2 linked regions of the Candidatus Kuenenia stuttgartiensis genome follow. The main gene of each other region encodes a partner of the protein of the gene in region 2 in a complex. Links are inferred from orthologs where the notes say so. Each region holds a gene or a part of one and is shown on either strand. Other genes may lie near its edges. The genes, in order: hisH and hisF.

Region 1 (17,501 bases), 250 kb from region 2 along the record:
CCAGCTCTTTAAATACAACAATGAAATTGACAGGGAACTTGCAAACAGCAAAGAAATTCCCGACAATTTTGAAGAGGCACGGGTTGAAGCATCAAGAAAACTTGCTGAACACCAAAACCAGTTGCAGCAATTAAATAAAAAGCAAAAACACCTTGAATCCGAATTAAAAAAATCAAAACAAAATCTGGAACGGCAGAAATCAAAGATTGATGGACTGGCAAACGAGAGTAAACTGGCAAATAATTATATACTTGTCGCAACCGAAAATCTTATGCAGTTAAAAAGGGAAAATAAAGCCGGATATTACATCGCTGATGATATCGATTTAAAATTAATGGAAATAAAAGAGACTATAGAAAGAGAAAAACAGCGGATTAGCGTTATATCACAAAGAATGATTGAAACACGTGAGATACAAAATAGTGAAACAAATAACATAGCCACACTCACAAAATCGCTTGAAGAGACAGAAAAGAACATATCTGTTTTGTTGAGGAAAATTACAAGCTTTGAAAGCGACCTGACGTTAGCGTCAAAAAAGAAATTAAGACGCAAAAACGATATTTCCATACACAAAAGAATCTCACAGGCACTTTCGTGTTTAAGTTTTATTGTTATTGGCATTCCATTGGGCATTAAGTTGCGTAGCTCTCACCTTATAATAGGGTTTGGAGTAAGTTTTATGATTATCTTGTTTATCTATTACCCCCTGATGGTAACAGGTTCAGTACTTGCAGATGATACATTATTGCCCGTTGTGCCTGTTTTATGGGGTGCGAATGGCATACTTCTTATCGTTGGCATATGTATTTACCAAAAACTTTTTGCATATAATAAATCTTAACAGGCATAAGCCATCAAAGACCTGATTTAAACGTTTAGTACCTTATAAGTAATTTCTTTGCACTTTTTGGCAAAATATTTACTGGTGAAATCCGAAACAAATTCTAATGACGAAATGATTTGAAATTCTAAACAAACGCCTTTTTCGTATCTCGCATTTCGTGCTTCATATTGTTGTATGTTTTGGATTTGTTTCGTATTTCGTACTTCGAATTTCGTATTTTTTATATCGTGCTTTCCATGCAAGCAGATACGTTTTCAGACGTCTTTGGCATTGTCCTGTAACGGACATCAATTCTTGACTTTTTTCAGGATAGGGCTTACTATAATTTAATTAACTTCGTTTAACGTTTTATGAGAGATCGGGCGTAATGTATTACAGGAGAAACCCTTTCGGATTAAATATTGGCAGCAAATGGACCCGCCTGGTTATGATGCTAATCATCGCCAATGTCGGGGTGTTCATGTTCCAATTACTATTTTCCACGATAAGCCCCCAGTTACCCCCCCTTCCGGTTAACTCATTATCAGAGGCTCCAGCCCTGCCGTGGCATTATCCCGCTTCAGATAAATTCACAAAAATGTTCTGGCTCTATCCGCCGGACGCTATAGGGAATTTGTGGTTCTGGCAGTTTTTTTCGTATATGTTTTTGCATAGTACAACAGACCCTTGGCACTTGATCTTTAATATGCTGGTGCTCTGGATGTTTGGCAGCGAGGTCGAAAAGGTTCTCGGTCAAAAAAAATTTCTGACACTTTACTTTACCGCGGGAATCTTCGCGGGGATATGCTGTTGTATCTTTACGCCAAAAGTTCCTATTCTCGGGGCATCCGGTGCAATTTTCGCTATAGAAGTCGCCTTCGCGATGTATTTCCCCAATAGCATGGTTATTTTCTATTTCTTTCCTATCAGGGCAAAGTATCTGGTAATGATATTTGCCTCTATTACGGTATTTAATTGTATTACACCGAGGGGAGGCAATATTGCGCATTTTGCCCATCTGGGGGGACTTGTGTACGGGTTTTTGTTCGTACGGTACTCAAACCGTGTTGTTGATTATTTAAAACGATGCCAAATACTTCAACAGGAAAAAGAACTGAGAAAAGACATGGAGTTGCGTGAAAAGGTGGATGAAATCCTTGACAAGGTGAATCGTGAAGGGTTGCATAATTTAACATGGCGGGAAAGAAACATCCTCAAGACCGCCAGCAAAAAATACAAAAGGAACAAACATTGATTAAGATTGCGGTAAATGGCGCATGCGGCAGAATGGGAACAAGGATTTGTGCCCTTATCCTCGAAGATAAAGCATCTGATTTAACTGCGGCGCTGGAACACCCGGGGCATGTGTCCATTGGCAAAGACATTGGGCTGGTGGCCGGTTTTGGAGAATCAGGGCTGAAAATTTCAACTGCGATGGAAAATCCTACAGATGTGCTGATAGATTTTTCATCGCCTGAATCTGCCGTCAATATTGCGGAATGCTGCGCGAAAAAAAACGTTGCACTTGTAACTGGCACTACCGGACTAACCCCCCTGCATCATGAAAAATTGCTGGAAATATCAAAAAAAATCCCCTGCCTGATTTCGCCAAACATGAGCCTGGGGGTAAACGTAATGTTTTCGGTTGCCGCCCAAATGGCAAAAATGCTGGGCAAAGATTTTGACATTGAAATTATTGAAACACACCACAGACATAAAAAAGATTCCCCTAGCGGTACAGCGCTGAGACTGGCAGAAAAAATATGCGATGCAACCGGACTGGATAAAGAAAAAAACATTATCTATGGCCGCCAGGGGATCATCGGTGAACGCCCTTCAAACCAAATAGGCATACACGCAGTCAGGAGCGGAGACGTCATTGGCGACCATACGGTAGTTTTTGGCGGGCTTGGAGAACGATTAGAGATTACCCATAAGGCACACACAAGAGATACGTTTGCGCGGGGCGCAGTTTATACGGCAAAGATTATTGCAAAAAAACCCCCCGGCATGTACACCATGTCCGACGTGTTATAAAAGAATTGTCCACCATCTATAACCCTTTGTGAAAGCACGAAATACGAAACAAATTCTAAATTTCAATTTTTAAATATTCAAAACCCGGTTTTTTTCATTGTTATTTTGTATTTTAGAATTTGTTTCGCGCTTGTTTGGTTCCGGCTATGCCGTGTTAGGGAAGAAGGGTTGTACCATACGAATTCTTATTTAATAACATTATGTGAGAATTAACCTTTTGAAAGGAAGACTATGAGACTTGATAAGTTTACCATAAAAGCGCAGGAAGCCATACAGGAAGCTCAGGAATTAGCCGAATCAAAGAGGCAGCAGCAAATCCTTTCGGCGCACGTATTGGAGGTTTTATTGACGCAGGAGCAGGGCATCGTAGTTCCTCTCCTGCAAAAATTAGGTGTGGATGCAAATATTGTTCTTGATAAAACAATGGAGGCCGTTAACAAGCTTCCGCAAATAAGCGGCTCAGGAGCGCCGGGGCAGGCATATGTGAGTGCGGAACTGCGCGATATGATAAACTTTGCATGGGAAGAAGCCGGCAAGCTGAAGGACGAATACCTAAGCACCGAACATATGCTGCTGGCGCTGGCACGGCAAAAAAATACCTCCGCATGCAAAATATTAAACGAGGCAGGCATTGACCGGGAAAATATTCTCAAGGCTTTAAAAGAAATCCGGGGCAGCCAGAGAGTCACCGACCAGACTCCCGAAGACAAGTACCGTGCACTTGAACGATACAGTAAAGATCTGGTTGCTCTGGCACAAAGAGGAAAGCTTGACCCCGTTATTGGCCGTGATGACGAAATTCGCAGGGTAATACAGGTATTGTCACGAAGGACAAAAAATAATCCCGTTCTCATCGGCGAGCCAGGCGTGGGAAAAACCGCTATCGTCGAAGGGCTTGCCCAGCGCATTGTAAACGGAGATATCCCTGAAAGCTTAAAAAACAAACGGGTAATGTCGCTCGATATGGGTGCGCTTATTGCCGGCGCAAAATACCGTGGGGAGTTTGAAGACCGTCTTAAGGCGGTTCTTAAAGAGATAAGCGAGAAGGAAGGGCAGATAATACTTTTCATCGATGAATTGCACACCGTGGTTGGGGCAGGAGCCGCAGAAGGGGCAATGGACGCTTCCAACCTCCTAAAACCGGCATTGGCGCGTGGAGAACTGCGTTGCGTGGGCGCCACCACTCTTGATGAATACAGAAAATACATTGAAAAAGACGCCGCCCTGGAACGACGGTTCCAGCAAGTATATGTGAGAGAACCTACCGTTGAAGACACTATCGCAATCCTGCGCGGACTAAAAGAACGATACGAAGTGCATCACGGAGTGCGCATAACAGACTCAGCGATTATTGCTGCAGCGACCCTTTCCAGCCGGTACATATCGGACAGGTTTCTGCCCGACAAGGCAATAGATCTTATCGATGAAGCTGCGTCAAAATTAAGGATAGAAATCGACAGCATGCCTGTTGAGCTTGATGAGATAGAGCGTAAGATCCTGCAATTGGAAATAGAAAAAGAGGCTTTAAAAAAAGAAAAAGACGAAGCTTCTAAACAACGCATAGAGAAAATTGAAAGACAATTATCCGACCTGAAAGAAGAATCCAGGGCTTTCCGGGCACACTGGGAAAACGAAAAGAAGGTTATCAAGGAAATACAGGACATTAACGCAAAGATTGACCAGGCGCGCATTGAGGAGCAAGCAGCCCAAAGGGAGGGAAATTTAGAAAAGGTTGCTGAGATACGCTATGGACGTATTATTGAATGTGAAAGAAAATTAAAGGAAAAGCACCTTGAATTACAGGAACTGCAAAAATCCAAATCCCTCCTGAATGAGGAGGTGGGTGAGGATGACATTGCCATGGTAGTCGCCAAATGGACTGGAATTCCCGTATCACGTATGCTGGAAAGTGAAAAGGAAAAACTATTAAAGATGGAAGAAAGACTGAAAGAGAGGGTAGTTGGTCAGGAAGAGGCAATTTCCGCCGTGTCAAACGGCATCCGGCGTGCACGCGCCGGACTCCAGGATCCGAACCGGCCTATCGGTACCTTCCTGTTTCTTGGTCCTACCGGAGTTGGGAAAACGGAGCTTTGCAAGGCGCTGGCGGCCTTTTTGTTTGATAACGAAGATGCAATGGTTCGTATCGACATGTCTGAATTCATGGAACAACACTCGGTTGCACGGCTTATAGGCGCCCCACCTGGTTATGTGGGATACGAAGAAGGCGGAAGACTCACTGAGGCTATAAGAAGAAGACCCTATGCAGTGGTGCTATTCGATGAAATTGAAAAGGCACACCGGGATGTATTTAACGTCTTGCTTCAGGTTTTTGATGACGGACGGCTTACTGACGGACACGGCAGAACCGTTGATTTTAAGAATACCATTATTGTAATGACCTCAAACATCGCAAGCCAGTGGATACAGGATTTAACCGGCCCTGAAAATGAAGAAGAACTGAAAAGAGAGGTAAAACAGGCGCTGAAGGAGACCTTCCGCCCTGAATTCCTTAACCGTATCGATGAAACAATTGTCTTTCACAGTCTCTCCAAAGAACTAATCAAACAGATTGCCGACATACAATTGAACGACCTTCGAAAGCGCCTCGCCAGAAACAACCTTAAACTTACCGTTACAGACCGGGTAAAAGAGACTTTGATTGAAGAAGGGTATGACCCGCATTTTGGCGCACGGCCTTTAAAGCGCACCATCCAGCAGCTCATCGAAAACCCGCTTTCTATGGAAATTTTGGGAGGGAAATTCCCAGACGGCTCGGAAATCATGGTAGATATGCAGGATGGGAAGGCTGTTTTTACAAATAAATGATTTGTCCTGCTGGAAAGATTGCAAATTCTTAATCAAATTTCTACCCGGAATAGTTGAACTGTTTGGTTTGGTTTGGTTTGGTTTCGTACCTCAACCCCAATCTACCGAAATACCAAACTGCTTGTTCACAAACAGGAGCTTTGGAACAAGCAGATGAAATTAGTAGGAATCTAATTTATCTTTTGCAACTTGTTTGAACTTTTCCTGAAGTTTTGCTTTAAATTGTTTACCAACTTTATCAAATACGTCAAGTAATTCCTGAAAAGTCTTATTACCTCCCAATAAGTTCCAATATTCTTCTCCAATAAGAAAGTCGTTTGGGTGGTCCATCATACCGACTTCTGTAAATCTTGAATATGGTTCCGGATAGTAAGGGTTGTAAGGAAAAGCTAGAAATACCTTTATAGGTTTCCTTTTTCTTGCGACCCATTCTAGCAATTTTGTTTTGCTCTTTTCAAAAACGTCAATGTTTGGTTTTACCGTTTTTATTTCAAAGTAACATTCATCGTTTCCCCTTCGCATATAGAAATCTGCAATGTTACCTGACTTTTGAAATTGTCCACCTGAAGAGGGGGTTGCAATTATCTCTGAAATTTCCTTTTTAATGTCGGCGGTTCTATTGCCATTCCTCAATTCTGTAATAATTTTATTAATAACAGACTTTTGTTGTCTTGAAATTGCACCACCAATTCCGTAGCTTTTGAAACATTCATCACTTGTCTCGCTGGCAATAATCAATGAAACGTCCTCATAGATAGACATTCCAAGGGTTGTTGCAAGTGAATGAATAAAAGAATATGCAGCAATCTTTTCATTGTCCTGGATTAACCTTGCAAGAAATGGCATTGATGTCGTTTCTCTGCCATACTTTTTTAGCTTACCCTCTATTTTTTGAGACAATAATTCACTGATTCTGTCTTTCTGATTTTTTGATAATGCCATTCAATATTTTGATTTAAGGTGAAAAATAATCTCCGAGTAAGCTCCCTTATCTTTCTCGGTTCTGTTTAATACGGGTCTTTTGTATTGATTGACAATTTGCATTCCTGCTTTTTCTCCAATCGTAGGATAAAGGTTACTCCTGTCGTTTGCGACAAGGAAAACGTCGTAACCCTCCACCATGAATCTTTTACAGTTATTTAGCACATCAGCGATTCCTTGAACATAGGATTCTCTTGCTTCTTTGCCTTTGCCTTTGAAAAGCGGGCCGATTTCTAATTCATCTTTTCGCTTAAATCCAAACAAATCGTAAGCGTAAGCATGTTGTTCATGGTAGTCAATCAGCCCTACATAAGGAGGTGAAGAAAAGATACCTTTGATTTTTTTCTTCAGGGCTAATTCTGCAAAAGCAGTATTTTTCTTTTGTAGTTCTTCAAATATGTTGATAGTCTTGCTATCTCCGGTCAGGCAAACTTGGAAAGTTTGTGTTCTCAGCTTGTCAAACTGGGCGATCCGTTTAACGGTATCCCGGGTATATGTTTCCCACCATTTTAAGATGGAGAAAAGCGGTTTACATATTTTGCCGTGTTTCGCACAATAATAAGTAGCTGACACTGGTTCGATAAGAGTCGCAAGGTCCGCATGGGTAGTTGCTCTGCAACTTCGAATTGTCCGGCTTAGAATTACACTGATAATTTTCTTGGTGTCAATGTTTTTGATTTTCTTAATTTCATTGAATACGAATTCAATTTCTTCCCGGATATGCTGAGAATACCATTTGCCAAGAAACGTGTCGGATTTTTCCTGGCGGAGTTTCAGCTCGTATTGTTTAAGAAGTTTGTTGTAAACAGGCAAAAACTCTTTTTCTTTTTCTGCTCCATATTGTACTTCGTCAATCTCGCCTTGTCTTAAACGGTATTTATATTCAGGAATAGGGAAATATTTGTTGTTGTATTCATAAAGTGCTTGTAACAGTTTTTCTTCAAACTCCAAAGTCTGTGAATTAAAAAGGAATTCTTTTAATGCTTTTGTGATGCGGTTAATTTCTGTTTGGACATTAATCAAGTTATATTTGGTCACTTTACAATTTGCAATAAGAGCATTGAATACTGAAACATCAATACCAAGTGCATGCATTCCAAGTTCGCAACATTGAACCATTGTAGTGCCGCTACCGGAAAAAGGGTCTAGAATAATGTCACCTTTTTTAAAATATATCTCTGTTTTGAAATTGTCGGTGTGGTCGTCAAGAAAATACTCTACAAGTTGAGGAATGAATTTGCCCTTGTAAGGATGAAGCCGGTGAACATGCTTGGTTGTTTCTGCTTCTTTGTATTGGTCAAATGATAAAGCCCAATTTAAGTCGTTACCGAGTTGGTCTTTCCAGGAGACTTCTCGTTTGCCATTGAAAGATTTGTAGTAATTTATTAAGTCCTGTCTGGAAACCTGTACCGTTCCATTGTCTCCAATCTTTTTAATCCTTCCGTATTGTATTAAGTAAGAAATATTTGAAGTCGTTACATTTTTTTTCAGGTAGTTTGTCGCCCATTCACTGGCTTCTTTAATTGTCAAAATGTCTTGCATTTTTGTTTTATCTTATTTTAGCAAACGGTTTGCGGTATTTACCGAACGGTTGGGTTTCGTACTTTAACCCCGGCTTACAGGATGAATTGAAGTTCAGTGGCGTATTATTTATTCAGGCAAATCGAATCGCACAATTGCTTCGCCTCTGAGAATTTAATGTGTCCCGTGTAGAGCGCCTTTCCCACAATCATACCCTCTACTGGCAATTGACAGATGTATTCAATATCTTTGAGCGAGGATATTCCTCCGGAAGCAATTACCGGGGTTTTTATAGAGGATAAAAGTTCCTTCAGGCTTTCAATGTTTGGTCCCTGAAGCATTCCATCTTTTGAAATGTCAGTAAAAATAATCGCGCATGGCGAGAATTTCTCCATCTCTCGTGCGAAATCTATGGCAGTTTTTTCACTGAGAGACGTCCATCCATGCACGGCAACTTTGCCGTTTTTCGCGTCAATGCCAACCGCGACACGCCCGGGAAATAGGGAACAAAGTTCTTCAACCCATGATGGGGAATCGATGGCCTTTGTTCCTATTATTACCCTTTCCACACCGAGGCCTAGCACGGATTTTACTGATTCAGTGGTCCTTAAACCGCCGCCGAATTCGATGGGAATGTTTATGTTGTTGACAATCTGTTCTACGATAGAAAGATTTTTAGGCAGCCCGTCAAATGCCCCGTCAAGGTCAACCACATGCAGATACTGTGCACCCTGATCTTCCCATGATTTCGCCATATCCACGGGGTCATCGGAAAAGACGGTTTCTTCGTCTTTTTTCCCCTGGGTTAATCGCACACATTTCCCGCCTTTTAAGTCGATTGCCGGAAAAATAATCATAGGATAAGGTCAGATGTTTAAAGGTTAAAAAACACAAACAAACCCATACAGGGTTGTGTAGGGGCGAAGCATTTGCCAGCTTGGGTATGAACGCATTTATGACAGTTTATGGTAAATGCTTCACCCCTACACTATAAATTCCCAAAGTTTTCAAGTATGGCAAGGCCGTATTTTTGACTTTTTTCAGGATGAAATTGCGTGGCAAAAATGTTTTTGTGCCATATCATTGAAGTAAATCGCACACCATATTCCGTTTCCGTAGCAACAACATTTTTATCTTCAGGGCATACATAGTACGAGTGCACAAAATACATATACGAGTTACAAGGAACGTTTTTCAGGAGGGGATTATCCTGCCTGACAATATCAATCTGATTCCAGCCCATGTGGGGAATTTTTAATTTTTCATTTGTTTGCCTGCCGGAAAAATCAAATCGAATTACCTTGCCCGGGATAATGTCCAGCCCCATGTGCTCACCATCTTCACAACTTCGTGAAAACAACAACTGAAGACCGAGGCATATGCCCAGAAATGGTTTCCCGCGCCGGACAAAGTCAATGATGGGTTCTATTAATCCTCTCTTCTGTAATCCGATCATGGCATCCTTGAAGGCGCCTACCCCTGGCAGCACCAGCTTGTCAGTATGTTTGATATCGTTTGGATTGTCGCTTACCTTGACTTCAAAACCAAACCGTTCGAACCCTTTCTCTACGCTGCGAAGGTTCCCCATCCCATAATCGACAACGGTAATCATGCAGTGCGTTTCAGCCACCCCCGCTAATAATAACAAACTCTACACGGCGGTTTTGCGCCTTGCCTGCCTTTGTTTTATTGTCCGAAATGGGCTGAAATTGCCCAAACCCGGCAACATATACCCTTGTGGGAGAAATGCCGCATTCATCTACCAAATAATGCAAAACAGAGTTTGCCCTTGCGGTTGAAAGTTCCCAGTTTGAAGGGTATTTATCTTTTTGCTTTTGAATAGGATCACTATCCGTATGCCCTTCTATCCTTACCATTTCATTTGAAATATCGGTTTTCAATATTCCGGCTATTTTTTTCAAAGTCGCCTTTGACTGTTCACGTAATTTCGTTTGTCCAGGATCAAAGAGTATTGAGTCTGGCAATACAATAGAAACAGAGCCGTCCTTTATTTTTGTGATTGCTCCTGTGCCTGCCAGCTTTGACTCAAGATCCCGTCTCGAATTTTCAAGCCTGTTGAGTTCGCTTTCGTACCTGCTTGCCGTCGCCGAAAGGTTCGCGTTTTCCTGCTGCAGACTGGCAAGGCTCTGGCTCAACTGCTGATTTTCAACGCGTAATTGCTTAAGCTCGCCACACCCTGTTCCCACCGCAAACATTCCGAACATTCCCAAAAGACAAATACCCCGCATCAATCCAACCTTTTTTAACATATTCTTTTTTTCCTTTCACGAGCAATGCCACTAGAAATTAAGGGATACAGAAAACCGCAAAGCAGTTTCTCATTATAAAAATACATTCTTTTTGGTAACACTGTAGTTTTTTGAAAAATTCCAATAATAGTGATGTTTGCCGTATAGTGTAGGGGCGAAGCATTTGCTATAAATTGTCATAAATAAGTTCATACCCAAACTGGCAAATGCTTAACCCCTACTTTTCAAAAATCAGATTTGTTTGACTATAGGTGCTTTGACAGGATAAATACCGCATTTTTAGGCAGGAAAACCATTTAAAAAAACACGGAATACCAGTATATATAAATTGATTTGCCCTATAAAATAATCCTGAAAACAGATGCATACCAAAGCAGCTATCGATAAAAACGGCCCGTAAGGGATCAAATGGCTTTTTTTAAACACAAATACGGGGATTGCCATCAGAAGTCCGAAAAATGGCGCAACAAAAAATACCGCCACCGCCAGCTTCCAGCCGACAACAGCGCCAATCATACCCATAAGTTTTACATCGCCAAAACCCATGGCATCTTTTTTAAAAAGAAGTTTTCCCATCACACCGCATAGGAAAATGAGTCCGCCTCCGGTAAAAATACCGATGAGCGAGGCAATAAACGAGTCTAGCCGGTGTATGTCAATAAAGGTAAATCTTCTCAATGTATTCTGTGCATGATGCAGATCCGGACATACAATACTTAAAACAACAAAGACCGGAATACCGATAAAGGTGATTTCGTTGGGAATTATGCGTAATTCAAGATCAACAAAGGCAGATATTATCAGCGCACAACAAAGAGCCAGATATCCAAAAAGCACACAGAAAGATTCACTTCGGCATACAATAAAAATATAATACAGTTGTAAAAAAGCACAACCTGTCAGCAATTCTACGAGCGGATAACGTATTGATAACCTGTTTCCGCATGCCCGGCAACGCCCAAGCAGAAACATATAACTAATAACAGGAATATTATCAAACCAATTGATAGACACCTTGCAGTGCGGGCAAAATGAGCGGGGATGTATCAAGGATTTATTCTTCGGGATTCGATAGATACAGACATTGAGAAAACTCCCTACCACTAATCCCGCAACAAAAAATACAAGGTAGAACCACGGATGAGAAACATCCGGTATATTTTTCTGGATAGTAATACTTCCTTTTTATTAAACGGTAGCCCTTCAAAATACGTAAAGAAAATGTTCACAACTGTATATCATAACATGTTGGTGAATGCAAGTTAAAAGCATTCTACGCCACGGCAACGCCAAAGTCATAATAAACGAATATAAATTAGGTTGGGTTATAAAAGACAAAAACCCAACAACATTCACTTTTACCCACCCCTTACCCCTTATGTTTATACACATCTTTTTCGTTTCCTTAGAGTCATTGTGGCGAGGGAGAAGATATATTAAGAAATTTAGCTGGGTACAGAAACACTGAATAATTATAATTATCTTTTTGAGTAAATACAAACTGCATTACAAGGAGATGATGGATGAATAAAGGAATACCAGAGCGATTATGCGGAAGGTCGTTTACCCACGACGCCCTTCAGTGAAGAGATCAATCCTCCCGGAGGAGAAGAGCCGATCGCCTGGTTGCTGCTCACCAGCCTCCCCGCAGACACCTTCAGGCAAGCGTGTCTCGTGGTGGAATGTTACCTTTGCCGATGGCAGATAGAGATATATTTTAAAGTATTAAAGAGCGGTTGCAAGATAGAAGAGCGCCAATTGGAGACAGCGGAGCGTATCAAGCCGTGTATTGCTCTTTATATGATAGTAGCATGGCGGGTATTGTTTGTTACCATGTTTGGAAGGGAATGCCCGGATTTGCCGTGTACAGCACTTTTAGAGGATGATGAATGGAAACCCGTGTATATGATTGCCAAAAATGAAGCTCCACCCGAAACCCCGCCATCGCCCGGAGACTTTACCGTAATGGTATCAAGTCTGGGAGGATACTTAAATCGCAAATGCGATGGCTCACCAGGCCAAAAAACCATGTGGGTTGGCCTGCAACGAATGGTAGACTTCACATTGGCCTGGAAAGCCTTTGGGCCTGTGCAACCGAAAACACGGAATGGAAAAAGATGTGTATAAACATAAGCCCTTACCCCTTCCATGAGGGGAATTTGATAAGTACTAAACAGAATACGTAGCGCGGGAGGTTTATCCCCCGCACAAGCCTACCACAAGGGATCAGCGCTACATTTTCAAAAAACTAAGATATGCCGGAGCATCCTTGCTCCTGATGCATTAATACGGTATATCGTTATTGTAGGAATTTTTCAAAAAGCTAAAGTGTTACACAAATTCGCATTTCGAAATGCCCAAAGGCTGCGCGATGCATTACAGGAATTGGAGGGACACTTCCCATATTTTTGACATGCACTTTAAGGTGTGATATTTTCCTCTGTATGCCAAAAAAATAGCGAGAGTATGCGCTGTGAATTATCCGCACCATATCACTCAACGTGGAAACAATCAGGGAGACGTCTTTTTTGACGATGAAGACAAGGCGTTTTATCTAAAAACTCTCAGTGTCTATAGCAAAAAACGGGGGTTGGATATTTGGGCATACTGTTGGGAGCATTCCTGATTTTTTGTAACAGTTTAGATTTTTGAAAAACAAAAATGCTCGTTCTCAAGCTCCGGCTTGGGAACGTAATTGTGTTGGAAGCTCTAGCTTCCATTTAGCCGGCAAGCGAAGCTTCATGTATTATTCGATTCAAAAGAGGTTCCCAAATATCTTGGGTAACATACTGAAAAGCCTCCAAGCTGACATAATGGGTTCATTCCCTTTTCCATTCGAAGCTGGAGCTTCCAACACAATTACGTTCCCAAGCCGGAGCTTGGGAACGAGCGGTTTTTTTCATAGGACTAAAGTATTACAATTCTTTGTAAAAAAACAAAATGTGTGAAGATATACAAAAAATCGGGAATGCACCCCATACTGTCTTATGACAGACCACGTCCATATACTTGTGACGCCTGAACAAGAAGAATCCCTTGCCAGAAGGATAGGCGGGACAAATCCGGTATACACATAATACATAAACCGCAAATATAAAAGAAGCGGCGGGCTATAATGAAATACGGGAAGTGTTCCCTATTCTTTGAGCAGTTTAAGCATTTCTTTCGTATCTGTCACAGGCATCTTACATGTGTAATCACGGCAGATATAAGCGGTAGCTTTGCCGTCTATGCCTGATTGATGCTCTGTGAATTTGGCGATTCTGGTGATCTCCGGGGTTTCTTCATCTGTCGGTCTTAAGAGTACGATCTTATTGGGTATAAAATGTCTTCTGAGAGTATTAAGCATGTCCCTGGTGTCCACTGCGCGCGGGTTGCCTGCTATGATAATCTCATAAGCAGGGCCTATTCCGAAACTAAGCCCTATCATCATCTGTGTGTAACCGGCAGGCATTTTTTTCACCTCCGTGGAAAAGGCGAGCATTGTTTTATTTGCCTTCTCTTCAAGCTCAGGGTCTGCGGTGATTCTCGCAAGCCTGAATAAGTTCAGGGCCGCTACTGAATTCCCGGATGGTATGGCGCCGTCGTAGACTTCTTTCTGCCGAACGATAAGGTCCTCTGCATCATCCGCAGTAAAATAAAAACCACCGTTTTGATTATCCCAGAAATGTTTTATCATGTCACTGTTCAGGTCCAGCGCTGTCCGGAGATAATTTACATTGAAGTTTGTTTCATAGAGTTCAAGTAGTCCCCATATAAAGAAGGCGTAATCATCTGCAAAGGCCGGTATGCCTGCCTGGCCGCCACGGTAACGGTGCAGCAATCTTCCATCCTGCCTGCGCATGTCCGAAAGAATAAAGTCTGCCGCACGTTTTGCCGCAGCCAAATATTCCGGCGCATCAAATGCCTGCGCCCCTTTTGCCAGGGCAGCTATCATTAGCCCGTTCCAGTCTGTCAATATTTTATCATCCTTGTGCGGACGAATTCTTTTACTGCGCACAGCAAACAATTTCCTTCTGGCAGTTTCGACACGTTCTTTGAGTTCATCCAATGATGTCTTATTCTCTAAGGCTATTTCTGCAAGGCTTTTTTTCAGATGCAGGATGTTGTCTCCCGTATTCCTGCCGGCTATTTCATCTTTGAAATTACCTGCCTTTTCGATGTTAAATACATTGATAATCAGGTTTGCATCATCTTCTTTGAGGGCATGGCGAATCTCCTCTTCTGTCCAGACATAAAACTTCCCCTCCTTACCCTCGCTGTCAGCATCCTCGGCAGAGCAGAATCCTCCTTTCGGGTCTGTCATGTCACGCATAACGTATGCAAATATCTCTTTTGCGGTCTCACCGAATTCTTTCCTCCCCGTTGCCAGATATGCCTCTGTATATGCCATTGCCAGCATTGCCTGATCATAAAGCATTTTTTCAAAATGGGGGACGAGCCATTCGGGGTCAGTAGAATATCGATGAAAACCATATCCGATGTGGTCGTATATGCCGCCTTTCCGCATGGAATGGAGGGTTTTGACCACCATCCTAAGGGCATTCCCTTCGCCCGTACTCTTCCAGTAGCGCAGTAAGAAGAGAAGGTTTTGGGGGCTAGCGTGAGTTTATCACAAAATAAGGCATGAAGCAACGTAACATAAATACAGTCAATGCGTTAAGCACAACATCAATTGTATACACTGAGTCCTTGAAGTTTCAGCCGATGTTTGTGGAAATCCATAATGCCTAACGCATTCATCAACAGAGATTCCTTGTCGGACATTTCTTCCAATTTGTAGGTAGCCTTAACTCTCCCTCTGGCCTTTGTTTCTTCAAGCATAGCAGAAAGCCTTATATTATTAAGGGTGTCTAACAGGGTATCTAACGTTCCACTAAATTGTGCGTGCGCTTTTGCCTGATACCACACAATCGCCGCCATTAGGTATCCGAGGACGCAAATAAAAAAATGCACCCTGATTTTCTGATCCGTCCAGTGAAATTGCGGTTTTAAAGCAAGGTGATAGGGGTTCTTGAGATTTCTAAAGGCATGTTCAATTTTTGATTGCCCATAGTAGGCTTTTATAATGTCCGCGGTATCCCAATCGTGATGGTCTGTCATAAGAATCCTGAACCCCAGTTCCCCTTCTATTTCTTCGAGCTTTTTCTGGTCGATTGAAAAATTCAATTGAAACTTGCCTTCAGATACCTCTTTTAACGACCAATCGATAACATCCTTCGCAAATTGACATTTCACTACACTTCTTATCGTATCCTCCAGACCCTCTTTGTCCCGCATCTTTCCCTTTGGATTACACAGATGCTGCTGTAAGAGCTTTAACTGATGTTCTGCCTTTTCCAGAGACTGAGACATTCCCCTTAATTGCCCAACCTTTAATTTCTCGGAAATAAATACGACAACGGTTCTTTCCTGCCCCCAAATAACCCGTTTGTCATGGTACACCTGTATCTTACTGCCGTCAACGTCATATTCCCTGAAATTACACATGGCATCCCCTACCAACTGCTTGTGATGATACGGTGTAAGCGCTCCAACGTAATGCAATGCCAATCTCTCTACAATAGCCATATTGTCCATGGAATTGTTTCCACGATCAAAAACAATAGTGTGCTTTTTGCTGTCGAAACCTAATCCGGTCATCCTGTCTTTTATCGTCTCAAGAACCGCGCTGAACACCTTTGCATCCGCCATGTTCCCCTGATAGGTATGGTGAAACAACGGTATCATGTCGTTACGTGTAACGACCATCGCCAACCCGACCTGCCTGAGATCGTATCGCTTTTGTTTGTTTTTCCCCCGCCGGGCAATAGTGCATCGCAGATTAGTTGTGTCGATATACGTGAAAAAATTGGTTGTATCAAAAAACAGTGTGTCGCTTTGAAGGTTGTATGTTTTAAATGTCTTTTCAATTAATTCGCGCTCGATTTCTGCAATGGATTCTTCAGGAAGTGCATCCATCAAATCCCAGAAATGCTGACTGTCTATTTTACTCAAGCTGTGTCTGAGTAAGTATTCGGCAGTAGTCGTCTTTGCCCAATCCCACCATCCTCTTTTGCTGGTAGGCACACACACTCTCCCCACGGCACCCAACAAGAGGGTACTTCCGGCGGTCAGATTATTTCGAACAGGTTTTTTAGCACAATACTGCCGTGGCGACTTTATATATTTATTAATCACGGAAGGGACGTCCAGGGCATTGGCCACACTTAGCAATGCGGCTACCGCGCCATGTGAATAAGATTTGAGCCGTAATTTTTCGGTAAGACCTTGCAGTTGTTTTAATAAATCGTCTGCCTTGCCAAGATAGGCCAGGACGATGGGCCTGGGCTTGCCGTTAACGCGCCGCGATTCGACAATATACCAATATTTATAACCTCTGGAGTTTTTAGATTGAATGGTAGCCATGGCTATTAGTTGTTAGTGTATACGTAATAGATTAATACTCCGTGTATAATAGTATATACAGGCATATAATGCAATATAAATATAGTATTATTCAGTGTATACATAATTTTTTAGACAAAAAAAGTCGCAACCCGATACAAATCATTGGATTGCAACTTGATGTCTTTGTCTTACACCTTATTTCGTGATAAACTCACGCTAGGGAATTTTGGCGAAGTGCTGAAACCGCCATGCTGCTCACTAAAGCGCCTGGCGAGCAGCTCATATGCAGCCTTTAAGGTAGAGGCGTCAAGCCTTGCCTCTGAAGGGTCATGAGAAAACTGGCCAAGACTGGCCGTAATCAGATTGGCTGATTTTTGAATATCAGCGTGTTGTATGTTCCATAATTCTTTGATACGGGGTACCAGGTCCAGCATGCCTATCCGTCCATAGCTTTTCTTCGGGATATATGTGCCGGCATAAAAGGGTTTTTTGTCAGGCGTCATGACAATAGTAAGCGGCCAGCCGCCACTGCCCGTCATCATCTGGCAGACACGCATATAAATATTGTCTATGTCAGGCCGCTCTTCTCTATCTACCTTAATACAGATAAATACCTCATTCATTAACCTGGCAACCTCCGGATCTTCGAA
Region 2 (3,092 bases):
AATAAAAGAATGTCCTGCGGGGACTACTATCGAAAAACTGCTGGAGTTGTATACTATTGATAAGCATCGCACTGCGGTAGAGTTAAATGCACAAATTATCCCGCGCAAGGAGCATTCTTCCCGAATAGTAAAAGATACAGATGTGCTGGAAGTGGTTACTTTTGTAGGCGGCGGTTAATACAAAAAAAAGAGGGAACATGGATAAAAGGTTAACGATCGGCAGTCGTAAATTTACATCCAGGCTTTTCGTTGGCACTGGGAAATACCCCACTCTTGATATAATGGCAAAGGCTTTAGAGGCTAGCGGCGCTGAAGTGATTACAGTTGCTGTCAGAAGAGCAAAAATCAACGAATCGGAATCCCTGTTTGATTACATTGATACAAATAAATACACAATTTTGCCCAACACGGCAGGATGTTATTCTGCCGATGAAGCAATCAGGGTTGCACACCTTGCCCGTGAAACAGGGCTATCCGACATGATTAAGCTGGAAGTTCTCGGCGACGAGAGAACGCTTTTGCCTGATCCTATAGATACACTGAAAGCAACAAAGGTATTGGTCAATGAAGGTTTTACCGTACTGGTATACACTTCTGACGATCCTATTGTTGCGAAAAAACTGGAAGATGCCGGAGCTACCTGCGTTATGCCTGCAGGTTCTCCTATTGGGTCAGGACAGGGCATCCTTAACAGAAACAATATAAGGATTATTCTTGAATCCGCCAAAATCCCCATCATTGTTGACGCAGGTGTTGGTACTGCATCAGATGTTGCAATGGCGATGGAGCTTGGCTGTGAAGGCGTGCTGTTGAATACAGGCATTGCCCATGCAAAAGATCCTGTGAAGATGGCAATAGCCATGAAATTGGCCTGCGAAGCGGGTCGTTTTGCCTATCTTGCCGGCCGTATCCCTAAAAAACTTTACGCAAATGCAAGCAGTCCAGAAAAGGATTTTTAATCTTTTTCCCGTCAGATCATTTTCATGTGCTCCAACATTGTTAACCCTCAAAAAACAATTACTACTTCCCTTCCTATTATGAATAGGGACAATTAAATAAATATGCTTGCGAAAAGAATCATACCTTGCCTTGACGTCAAAGACGGGCGTGTCGTGAAAGGAACAAATTTTGTAAACCTGAAGGATGCAGGCGACCCGGTAGAAATAGCCTCTTTATATGATAAAGAAGGCGCTGACGAATTAACCTTTCTTGACATTACTGCGTCTCATGAGAAAAGGGATATTATTCTGGATGTTGTCCGAAAGACGGCAGAACAGGTATTTATTCCCTTTACTGTAGGGGGAGGGATTAGAAACATTGAGGATATTCGCCGGTTATTAAATGCAGGCGCTGACAAGGTTTCAATTAACACCGCTGCGGTAAAAAATCCTGAATTTGTCACGGAAGCTTCCAGAAGATTTGGAAGGCAGTGCATCGTGGTTGCCATAGACGTTAAGCAGGTACCAAATAACGTAAAATGGGAGGTATATATCAATGGCGGCAGAACGCCAACCGGATTAGATGCCGTTCGCTGGGCAATTGAAATGGAGGAGAGGGGTGCGGGAGAGATACTTCTTACCAGTATGGATCATGACGGTACGAAAGACGGATACGGCATTGAGTTGAACAAAACGATCTCGGAATCAGTAAACATACCGATTATTGCATCTGGTGGCGCCGGAAAACGAGAACATTTTTATGATGTCTTCACCGTGGGAAAGGCGGATGCTGCCCTGGCGGCATCGATATTTCATTACAGAGAAATTTCTATGCGGGAAGTAAAAGAGTATTTAATCGGAAAGAATATCGCAATAAGGAGAGGATGACAACATAAACATCGGTGGTATACATGCATCTATAAAAATAAACCCATGAACATTTTGAATACATCAACATACCTTGCCAGAATATGAAAAATGTTGGTAAGGATATGCAAAAAAGAGGTTTTTACATCACAACAATATAAATCCCCTGCGGCAGTTTCACGCCGCAGGGGATTTATTGGTAAAAGTAGACAATAAGCCGAGTCTTGTCGTGGGTGATCATTCATCTAGCCTCGTTGTTGCCAGCGAGATCTAACGGCCTACCCGAAGGTATAGCGAAGCGGGCAGCTTCATCCCTCCCTATTTGGCCTTTCTCCCAGTGGGGTTTGCCATGCCTCCAACGTCGCCGCCGGAGCGGTGGGCTCTTACATTAAGCCTTTCGGCCCCGCCATTTCACCCTTATCCCATCGAAAAAAAGATGAGACGGTATATTTTCTGTTGCACTTTCCTTCCCGTCGCCGGGACTCCGCGTTACGGAGCACTGCGCCCTATGGAGCTCGGACTTTCCTCCCGTCCAATAATAAATCCGAAGATTCATTATAACCGGCGATCACCTCGTCTACTTTTATACTTTTTTATAATTCTTCCCGATCATTGCTGCCGTCATCCAAATATAAAATGCGGCCGCAACTGTGGCAGTACGTGATATCTTTATTCGACATAAGCAGGTTGATTGTTTGAGAGGTAACGGACATGAAACAACTCTGGCATACCTTATTTACGACACCCACTACAGCAATGCCGTCCTTATTGTTTGTCAATCTGTCATATTGTTGCAATGTATTATTATCGAGGAGCGCTGCGAATTTATTCCGTTTTTCTTTGAGCGCTACAATTTCTGCATCCATTGCTTTCATATCAGTTTCTACCTTCTTTTGAAGTTCTATTAAAAGAACTTCTTCATGCTCAATTTCTTTTTCAAACGTGCTTTGCCGTTGCTGCATTTCCTCAAGCTTTGTTATCATTCCAAGTATGGCGTCTTCTATGAGAGATTTATCCGCTTCCTTCCCCCCGATCTCCGTCTTAAACGCACTGAATTCTTTATTCGTTTTTGCCTGATTCATCTGTACGTTTAATTTATCAATTTCTCCCTCTTTCGTTTTCAGTTCGAGTTCTTTCATGCCAATGTTCTTTTGATAATTCTTTATATCCCGCACAATATCTGCCAGCTCGTCCCTCTTTTTTTTAATTTCGCCCTTCTTTTTCTCTATATCATGGGCTCTGTATAGCTTATCGCCTTCCAACCTTTTCAGCTTGCTATCTATTGAT

The links.
Region 1: the proteins of hisF (region 2) and hisH are in contact, whole or in part, in a crystal structure (PDB 6RU0), measured with the Thermotoga maritima proteins. The link is inferred for Candidatus Kuenenia stuttgartiensis from one-to-one orthologs. Residues at the interface, in WP_004080486.1 of Thermotoga maritima: Met1, Leu2, Ala3, Arg5, Ser40, Glu41, Asp45, Glu46, Ala70, Glu71, Ile73, Asp74, Ile75, Pro76, Phe77, Asp98, Lys99, Ser122, Gln123, Glu161, Thr195, Leu196, Asn247, Arg249, Glu251; in WP_004080484.1 of Thermotoga maritima: Asn15, Arg18, Arg22, Arg117, Leu118, Pro119, His120, Met121, Gly122, Trp123, Asn124, Asn134, Gly135, Tyr136, Tyr138, Val140, Tyr158, Glu180, Lys181, Ser182, Ser183, Lys184, Ile185.

What each region holds. Positions count from the first base shown.
Region 1 is NZ_LT934425.1:2,807,641-2,825,141, reverse strand. Bases 7,992-10,944 are described here. They hold hisH (imidazole glycerol phosphate synthase subunit HisH), read right to left. Parts: upstream 9,804-10,944; coding sequence 9,180-9,803; downstream 7,992-9,179. Other genes in these bases: KSMBR1_RS13110 (prepilin peptidase), read right to left, coding at 10,741-10,944; KSMBR1_RS13115 (OmpA/MotB family protein), read right to left, coding at 9,814-10,461; hisA (1-(5-phosphoribosyl)-5-[(5-phosphoribosylamino)methylideneamino]imidazole-4-carboxamide isomerase), read right to left, coding at 8,317-9,048; KSMBR1_RS13130 (DNA methyltransferase), read right to left, coding at 7,992-8,212. In the rest of the region: KSMBR1_RS13160 (LptF/LptG family permease), read left to right, coding at 1-844; KSMBR1_RS13150 (rhomboid family intramembrane serine protease), read left to right, coding at 1,215-2,081; dapB (4-hydroxy-tetrahydrodipicolinate reductase), read left to right, coding at 2,078-2,863; ATP-dependent chaperone ClpB, read left to right, coding at 3,095-5,689; KSMBR1_RS13135 (TdeIII family type II restriction endonuclease), read right to left, coding at 5,849-6,631; more of KSMBR1_RS13130, read right to left, coding at 6,632-7,991; more of KSMBR1_RS13110, read right to left, coding at 10,945-11,565; KSMBR1_RS13105 (IS4 family transposase), read left to right, coding at 11,989-12,588; KSMBR1_RS13095 (thioredoxin domain-containing protein), read right to left, coding at 13,598-14,995; KSMBR1_RS13090 (IS1634 family transposase), read right to left, coding at 15,133-16,869. UniProt on the Escherichia coli protein: IGPS catalyzes the conversion of PRFAR and glutamine to IGP, AICAR and glutamate. The HisH subunit catalyzes the hydrolysis of glutamine to glutamate and ammonia as part of the synthesis of IGP and AICAR.
Region 2 is NZ_LT934425.1:2,565,093-2,568,184, reverse strand. What follows is about bases 1-2,943. They hold hisF (imidazole glycerol phosphate synthase subunit HisF), read left to right. Parts: upstream 1-1,061; coding sequence 1,062-1,826; downstream 1,827-2,943. Other genes in these bases: KSMBR1_RS11965 (zinc ribbon domain-containing protein), read right to left, coding at 2,399-2,943; KSMBR1_RS11980 (thiazole synthase), read left to right, coding at 198-959; thiS (sulfur carrier protein ThiS), read left to right, coding at 1-178. Outside these bases: more of KSMBR1_RS11965, read right to left, coding at 2,944-3,092.